One region of the Citrobacter sp. GW821-FHT07H02 genome, then DNA from elsewhere that is predicted to be linked to it. Evidence: predicted binding sites of a transcription regulator. Region 1 holds the regulator's gene; the other holds the start of a gene.

Evidence for each region. Region 1 encodes PhoB, which activates phosphate uptake and scavenging genes when phosphate is short. Its sites were predicted from a motif close to CTGTCATAAAACTGNCNNAT; they were not measured.
Region 2: a site for PhoB is predicted at 2,905-2,924, ahead of pstS (phosphate ABC transporter substrate-binding protein PstS). Genes of this name have one in related genera too.

Annotation. Positions count from the first base shown of each region.
Region 1 covers NZ_JBWKPZ010000001.1:21,070-25,497, reverse strand. Annotated here, with positions in the region: gene brnQ (branched-chain amino acid transporter carrier protein BrnQ) at 1-486, opposite strand, end outside; gene phoR (phosphate regulon sensor histidine kinase PhoR) at 895-2,190, opposite strand; gene phoB (phosphate response regulator transcription factor PhoB) at 2,247-2,936, opposite strand; gene sbcD (exonuclease subunit SbcD) at 3,129-4,331, shown strand; gene sbcC (exonuclease subunit SbcC) at 4,328-4,428, shown strand, end outside.
Region 2 covers NZ_JBWKPZ010000002.1:27,309-31,736, forward strand. Annotated here, with positions in the region: gene glmU (bifunctional UDP-N-acetylglucosamine diphosphorylase/glucosamine-1-phosphate N-acetyltransferase GlmU) at 1-668, shown strand, start outside; gene glmS (glutamine--fructose-6-phosphate transaminase (isomerizing)) at 868-2,697, shown strand; gene pstS (phosphate ABC transporter substrate-binding protein PstS) at 3,010-4,050, shown strand; gene pstC (phosphate ABC transporter permease PstC) at 4,195-4,428, shown strand, end outside.

The DNA.
Region 1 (4,428 bases):
AAGCACCGTCAGTGCAATGATCTTCAACGGCGCCAGGAAGTTACCTACGGTATCCAGCAATTTACCCGGATAGAGCGACACCAGAATCACAATGGCAAAGTAGACCACGCTGTAGATAAACAGCGGCAGAGGGGAGTTACCGGTCAGCGGCGCAATCCCTACTTCAAAGGAGACGGTTGCCGTACGCGGCGTAGCGAACAGCGGACCTACGGCCAGATAACAGACGGTGGCCAGCAGAAGTCCTGCTACTTTACCAATTGGCGCACTCAGGCTGTCTACGCCACCACCGACTTTTGCCAGCGCCACAACCGTAAGAACCGGCAGTCCAACCGCGGTGATAAGAAAGCCGAGCGCTGCAGTCCAGACGTGTTCGCCTGCCTGCAGACCTACCATAGGAGGAAAAATAATGTTGCCTGCGCCAACGAACAGCGCAAATGTCATAAAGCCCAAGGCGATAATATCGCGCGATTTTAACTGATGGGTCATAAAATTTTACTGCCTGTGGATGTGGTGTTGAAAACGTTAAATTTTCTGCTTTTCCCTGGGGGACAATACAGCGGAATTTTTAATCAATTCCAGCGGGATATGCTCCCGACCTGGCGCGGCGAAGAATAGTTTTTCGATTTACCGCATTAATGCAGTCTGTATGACAGCATCTGAGGCGCAATTTAAACGCTTATAACGTTTTAAAGCAAGATGGGATCCCAAAACCAGAACAATATATCAAGATGAATATACGGCTTAGAACAAAACACCATCCATAAGAAAAAGTCATGGCTAATCATGCGAACAAAAAAGCATCAGACGTTGAAAAATTCAGCAGGTGAATCTTTACCGCAAAGAAAAAAAGCCAGCATTCGCTGGCTTATGGAAAGATAATCTTACATTGCAACATTAAGCATTATTTTTGGCAATTAAACGTTCCGGCAGAACAAAACTAAACCGCGTGCCTTTCCCCACGGTGCTGTCGATAATCAATCGACTGTCGTGATGATTTAATGCGTGCTTAACAATCGCCAGCCCCAAACCGCTGCCGCCAGTTTGCCTGGATCGCGCCTTATCGACCCGGTAAAAACGTTCGGTCAGGCGCGGAATATGCTCAGGCGCAATGCCTGGACCATCATCCTCCACGCTGAACTCCACGCCCTGCGCGGCGAGCTGCCAGCGCACGGTGATATGCGTCCCCGCCGGGGTGTGATTCACCGCGTTATAAACCAGATTCGAGATCGCACTACGCAACTGATCATCATTGCCCAGCACGCAAAGCTGACTGTCAACCTCAAACGTGAAGCTGTGCTGCTGCTGACTTAACGTTTGCGCCTCGCGTTCAACAACACGCAGCATCATCGGTACGTCCACGCGTTCGTTGAGCAGCAGTACAGGCGCGGCCTCAATTTTCGACAGCGTCAGTAACTGTTTCACCAGCCCTTCCATGCGGTGTGTTTGCTCACGCATCGTATGCAGCGCTTTTTCCCGCGTGGCCCCCTCCAGAGATTGCTCCTGCATCATCTCCAGATAGCCCTGCAACACGGTGAGCGGTGTACGCAGCTCATGACTGACGTTGGCGAAAAAGTTTCGCCGCGCCCCTTCGAGCTGGTGCATTTGCGTCACATCACGCGCCACCATCAACAACTGCTTGTCGGTGTAGGGCATCACCCGAATCTCCAGATGCCGTCCGGTGTTTAACACCAAATTGATCGGTCGGGTGAAATCGCGGTTTTTCAGATACTGCGTAAATTCCGGATAACGCAGCAGGTTGAGAATGTTTTGCCCATTATCATCAGGCCAGCGTAATCCCAGTACCTGTTGCGCCAGACCGTTACACCAAAAGATGCCCCCGTCTTCTGTGGTCAACACCACCGCATCAGGGAGCGATTCCGCCCCGCTGCGAAAACGTTTAATGAGATTCCCCAGTTCACGGCGGCGTTTCTTGTTACGTAACTGCATTTGATGCAGGCCGTAAAGCAGCGGTTCCCAGCTTCCGCTTCCTGGCGGCGGGGTCATACTTCTGTCGACCCACAACCACCAGGAGAGACGTAATAAATTCCAGAAATGCCAGATGAGCAGTCCCGTTACCGACGCCAGTAAAAACCAGGGCAGATAACCAAAAAATACACTAAGGATGAAGGCCGGGAGGCAGCAAAGTATCAGCTCCAGCACCAGCCTTTTCCATGACAGCCGTTCCAGCACGCGTCACACTCCATTCACGATTTGAAAGCCTTGCCAGCCTGATAGGCGGCAAGGCGTCAGAAGCGGGTCGAAAAGCGATACCCTGTCCCACGTACGGTTTGTACCATGCGGTCATGACCGCTCTGTTCCAGCGCTTTACGCAGGCGGCGAATATGGACGTCGACCGTACGGTCCTCCACATACACGTTGGTGCCCCAGACGTGGTTTAGCAGTTGCTCTCGACTGTAGACGCGCTCAGGATGCGTCATAAAAAAGTGCAGCAATTTGAATTCGGTAGGTCCCATATCAAGCGGGCTTTCCCCGGTCATCACCCGGTGCGATGTCGGGTCGAGGCTCAGTCCTTGCATCTCAATCACCTCTTCGACCGCCATCGGTGAAATGCGGCGCATGACCGCTTTGATCCGCGCGACCAGCTCCTTGGGCGAGAACGGTTTTGTGACATAGTCGTCCGCCCCCGTTTCCAGTCCACGCACGCGGTCTTCCTCTTCCCCTCTGGCCGTTAGCATAACGACGGGGATTTCGCGGGTCATCGCCTCACGTTTGAGATGTTTAATGAACTGAAGGCCGGAGCCGCCCGGCAACATCCAGTCCAGCAGGATCAGATCCGGCCAGGGTTCATTCAGTTGGTTCACTGCACTGTCATAATCTTCGGCCTCGACTGGCTGAAAGCCATTTTGCTCGAGCACGAAGCAGACCATTTCGCGAATTGGAGCTTCATCTTCTACGACCAGAATACGTCTCGCCATGATTTGCCCTGTTATAGAGTTGCTAGTCATCATTATCAATGCGGCGCCATTATGCGTCAGATTTATGACAGTTTTATGAAAAAAAGCGTCAATCCCCACGCCAGATTGTTGATTTATGACACCCCATAAACAAGATATTAACCTCTCTGAAAGGTTATAATCCCGTTCACGCTTTTTCGCCATGGAACTGTTATGCGCATCCTACACACCTCTGACTGGCATCTCGGCCAAAACTTCTACAGTAAAAGCCGCGCCGACGAGCACCAGGCCTTTCTTGACTGGCTGCTGGAAACGGCGCAATCCCGGCAGGTGGATGCGATCATTGTTGCAGGTGATATTTTTGATACGGGCTCGCCGCCAAGCTATGCCCGCGAGCTGTACAACCGTTTTGTCGTCAATTTGCAGCAAACAGGCTGTCATCTGGTGGTATTGGCCGGAAACCATGATTCTGTCGCCACGCTCAACGAGTCACGCGAGATTCTGGCGTTTCTGAACACCACAGTGGTCGCCAGCGCCGGGCACGCGCCGCACTATCTTCCCCGTCGCGACGGTACGCCAGGCGCGGTGCTGTGTCCGATTCCGTTTTTACGTCCGCGTGACATCATCACCAGTCAGGCCGGTCTCAGCGGTCGCGAAAAACAGCAGCATCTGCTCACCGCCATCACCGACTATTATCAGCAGCACTATCAGCAGGCCTGCGAACTGCGCGGCGAACAACCGCTGCCGATTATCGCCACCGGACATTTGACGACCGTCGGCGCCAGTAAAAGTGACGCGGTTCGTGACATCTACATTGGCACCCTGGATGCGTTTCCGGCGCAAAATTTCCCCCCCGCCGATTACATCGCGCTGGGGCACATTCACCGGGCGCAGGTGATTGGCGGGACGGAGCATATTCGCTACTGCGGTTCTCCCATTGCGCTGAGCTTTGATGAGTGCGGAAAAAGCAAATGCGTTCATCTGGTGAGCTTCGAAGACGGAAAACTGCATTCTATAGAGAGCCTCACCGTTCCGGTCACCCAGCCGCTGGCGGTGCTGAAAGGCGATTTAGCGGCCATTACCGAACAACTGGCGTCGTTTAAGAACGCGGCGCAGCACCCGCCCACGTGGCTGGATATCGAAATCACCACCGACGAATACCTGCACGATATGCAGCGAAAAATTCAGGCGTTAACTGACGACCTCCCAGTAGAGGTTTTGCTGGTGCGGCGCAGTCGGGAACAACGTGAGCGAAGCATGGCGAATGAGCGGCGCGAAACCCTGAGCGAACTGAGCGTGGAAGAGGTTTTTGAGCGTCGTCTGGCGCTGGAAGAGCTGGAGGTTCCCCAGCGTGAACGCCTTAACCAACTGTTCAGCACCACCTTACACTCTCTCGCCGGGGAACATGACGCATGAAAATCATCAGCCTGCGCCTGAAAAACCTGAACTCCCTGAAAGGGGAATGGAAAATCGATTTTACGGCGGAGCCGTTCGCCAGCAACGGACTGTTCGC
Region 2 (4,428 bases), on a different contig from region 1:
TGGAACGCGTTTACCAGTCTGAGCAGGCTGAAAAGCTGCTGCTGGCGGGCGTTATGCTGCGTGACCCTTCGCGTTTTGATCTGCGCGGTACGTTAACGCACGGGCGAGATGTCGAAATTGATACTAACGTTATCATCGAAGGCAACGTTACGCTCGGTCATCGTGTGAAGATTGGCGCGGGCTGCGTTATCAAAAACAGTGTGATTGGCGATGATTGTGAAATCAGCCCATACAGCGTAGTGGAAGATGCACATCTGGCAACGGCGTGTACAATTGGCCCGTTCGCGCGTCTGCGCCCTGGTGCCGAACTGCTGGAAGGCGCACACGTCGGTAACTTTGTCGAGATGAAAAAAGCGCGTCTGGGTAAAGGCTCGAAAGCCGGTCATCTGAGTTACCTGGGGGATGCTGAAATTGGCGACAACGTGAACATTGGTGCAGGAACGATCACCTGTAACTACGATGGCGCGAACAAGTTTAAAACCATTATTGGCGATGATGTGTTTGTCGGCTCTGATACCCAACTGGTGGCGCCAGTGACGGTGGGTAACGGTGTGACAATCGCGGCGGGTACCACCGTTACCCGTGACGTTGCTGATAACGAACTGGTGATAAGCCGTGTACCGCAGGTCCATAAGCAGGGCTGGAAGCGTCCGGTGAAGAAGAAGTAAATTCAATTTTTGTAGGCCGGACAACGCGTTTACGCTGCCTTCCGGCAAACAGGGATGAGGGGATAACATAATCCCCCGCCCAAAAAGCAGTACTTATAAAAATAACCCCACTCTCTACAAGGCTCGGGGCGCCCGAAAATACGGGCATACAGGTTGACCGACAACGACTGGCATATCGCCAAAATCGGAATTAAAAACTATGTGTGGAATTGTTGGCGCTATCGCGCAACGTGATGTAGCAGAAATCCTTCTCGAAGGTTTACGTCGTCTGGAATACCGCGGCTATGACTCTGCGGGCATGGCTGTGGTCGACAACGAAGGGCACATGACCCGTCTGCGTCGCCTCGGTAAAGTTCAGATGCTGGCACAGGCAGCGGAAGAACACCCGTTGCACGGCGGTACAGGTATTGCTCATACCCGTTGGGCAACCCACGGCGAACCTTCAGAAGCGAATGCGCATCCGCATGTTTCTGAGCACATTGTGGTGGTGCATAACGGCATCATCGAAAACCATGAACCGCTGCGCGAAGAACTGAAAGCGCGTGGTTATACGTTTGTTTCTGAAACTGACACCGAAGTGATTGCTCACCTGGTGCATTGGGAACTGGAACAAGGCGGCACTCTGCGTGAAGCAGTGCTGCGTACTATCCCACAACTGCGCGGCGCGTACGGTACGGTGATCATGGATACCCGTAAACCGGATACTCTGCTGGCGGCGCGCTCTGGTAGCCCGCTGGTGATTGGTCTGGGTATGGGTGAGAACTTTATCGCTTCCGATCAACTGGCGCTGCTGCCAGTCACCCGTCGCTTCATCTTCCTGGAAGAAGGTGATATTGCGGAAGTGACCCGTCGTTCCGTCTCTATTTTCGATAAAACGGGCGCGGAAGTGAAACGTCAGGATATCGAATCCAATCTGAAATACGACGCTGGTGATAAAGGTATTTATCGCCACTACATGCAGAAAGAGATCTACGAACAGCCTAACGCTATCAAAAACACCCTGACCGGACGTATTACTCACGGTGAAGTGGATCTGAGCGAGCTGGGTCCGAAGGCGAACGAACTGCTGGCTCAGGTTGAGCACATTCAGATTATCGCCTGCGGTACTTCCTACAACTCCGGTATGGTATCCCGCTATTGGTTTGAATCTCTGGCAGGGATCCCGTGTGACGTGGAAATCGCGTCTGAATTCCGCTATCGCAAATCCGCCGTGCGTCGCAACAGCCTGATGATCACCCTTTCGCAGTCTGGCGAAACGGCAGATACGCTGGCTGGTCTGCGTTTATCGAAAGAGTTGGGTTATCTGGGTTCCCTGGCGATTTGTAACGTTCCAGGCTCTTCCCTGGTTCGTGAATCTGACCTGGCGATGATGACCAATGCCGGTACCGAAATCGGTGTTGCCTCCACGAAAGCGTTTACCACTCAGTTGACCGTTCTGCTGATGCTGGTGGCGAAACTGGCGCGTCTGAAAGGTCTGGATGCCTCTATTGAGCACGACATCGTTCACGGCCTGCAGGCGCTGCCGAGCCGTATTGAGCAGATGCTGTCTCAGGATAAACGCATTGAAGCGCTTGCTGAAGATTTCTCTGACAAACACCACGCGCTGTTCCTGGGGCGTGGCGATCAGTATCCGATTGCGCTGGAAGGCGCGCTGAAACTGAAAGAGATCTCTTATATTCACGCAGAAGCCTATGCCGCAGGTGAACTGAAGCATGGCCCGCTGGCGCTGATTGATGCAGACATGCCGGTTATTGTGGTGGCTCCGAACAACGAACTGTTGGAAAAACTGAAATCCAACATTGAGGAAGTTCGCGCGCGCGGTGGTCAGCTGTATGTCTTCGCCGATCAGGATGCCGGATTCACCAGTAGCGATAACATGCACATTATTGAAATGCCGCATGTGGAAGAGGCCATTGCGCCAATCTTCTACACAGTACCGCTGCAATTGCTGGCGTATCACGTGGCGCTGATCAAAGGCACCGACGTGGATCAGCCGCGTAACCTGGCAAAATCGGTTACGGTTGAATAATCTGTGTAATGCCCTGCGAAAGCGGGGCATTTTTTATCCCCGTTTTTTTGAACAATTCCCCCTCCGTTTTTATGTGACAAAGCGTCATATTCAGCTACTGTTTCAGTGTCATAAAAAGAAAATCTCTGCGAAATATTAGTGCCATAAAAACACGTAACGCATTGTTTCTTTATGATGTTTTTTAGAAACTGAACACCATTTCTTTCTCTGTCATAAAACTGTCATATTTCGTACATTTAACTGTCACCTGTTTGTCCTATTTTGCTTATCGTAGCCACTTAACAATGATTTACGAATCTTGCAGGAGACATTATGAAAGTTATGCGTACCACTGTCGCAACTGTTGTCGCCGCGACCTTATCCATGAGCGCTTTCGCTGTAAACGCAGCGGCAAGCCTGACAGGTGCAGGTGCAACTTTCCCTGCGCCAGTGTATGCCAAATGGGCAGATACCTATCAGAAAGAAACCGGTAATAAAGTCAATTACCAGGGTATCGGCTCCTCCGGTGGTGTTAAACAAATTACTGCAAATACGGTTGATTTCGGCGCATCCGATGCCCCGCTGTCTGATGAAAAGCTGGCTCAGGAAGATCTGTTCCAGTTCCCGACCGTGATTGGTGGTGTGGTGCTGGCGGTGAATATCCCTGGTCTGAAGTCTGGTGAGCTGGTGTTGGATGGTAAAACACTGGGTGACATCTATCTCGGCAAAATCAAAAAGTGGGACGATGAAGCCATCACCAAACTGAACCCAGGTCTGAAACTGCCTTCCCAGAATATTGCCGTTGTGCGTCGTGCTGATGGCTCCGGTACTTCCTTCGTCTTTACCAGCTATCTGGCGAAAGTGAACGAAGAGTGGAAATCGAAAGTCGGTTCCGGCTCGACAGTAAACTGGCCGACCGGTCTGGGTGGTAAAGGCAACGACGGTATCGCTGCGTTCGTACAGCGTCTGCCGGGTTCCATTGGTTACGTTGAATACGCGTATGCCAAGCAGAACAGCCTGGCCTACACCAAATTGATCTCCGCCGATGGTAAGCCGGTAAGCCCGACTGAAGAGAACTTCGCCAACGCGGCAAAAGGCGCTGACTGGAGCAAATCGTTCGCGCAGGACCTGACGAACCAGAAAGGTGAAGAAGCGTGGCCAATCACCTCCACGACCTTCATCCTCGTGCACAAAGTGCAGAAAAAACCTGAGCAGGGTGCTGAAGTGCTGAAATTCTTCGACTGGGCATACAAAAATGGCGGCAAACAGGCTAATGACCTGGATTATGCCAGCCTGCCAGACAGCGTGGTTGAGCAGGTTCGCGCTGCATGGAAAACCAACGTGAAAGACAGCAACGGTAAAGCGCTGTATTAATAGAATATCTTTGACGAAATGGCGGATGGCGCTACGCTTATCCGCCCTACGGTTCAGACTGTAGGCCCGATAGGTAAGCCGGATAAGCGTAGCGCCATCCGGCTTGGGCAACTTCGTAAACGCGTTCAACGGAAAGAGTAATTTATGGCTGCAACTAAGCCTGCTTTTAACCCACCGGGTAAAAAGGGTGACATGATATTCAGCGCGCTGGTAAAACTGGCTGCGCTGCTTGTGCTATTGATGCTGGGGGGCATTATTGTCTCTCTGATCATCTCCTCCTGGCCAAGTATCCAGAAGTTTGGCTTTTCGTTCCTGTGGACCAAAGAGTGGGACGCGCCAAACGATATCTACGGTGCGCTGGTCCCCATTTATGGCACG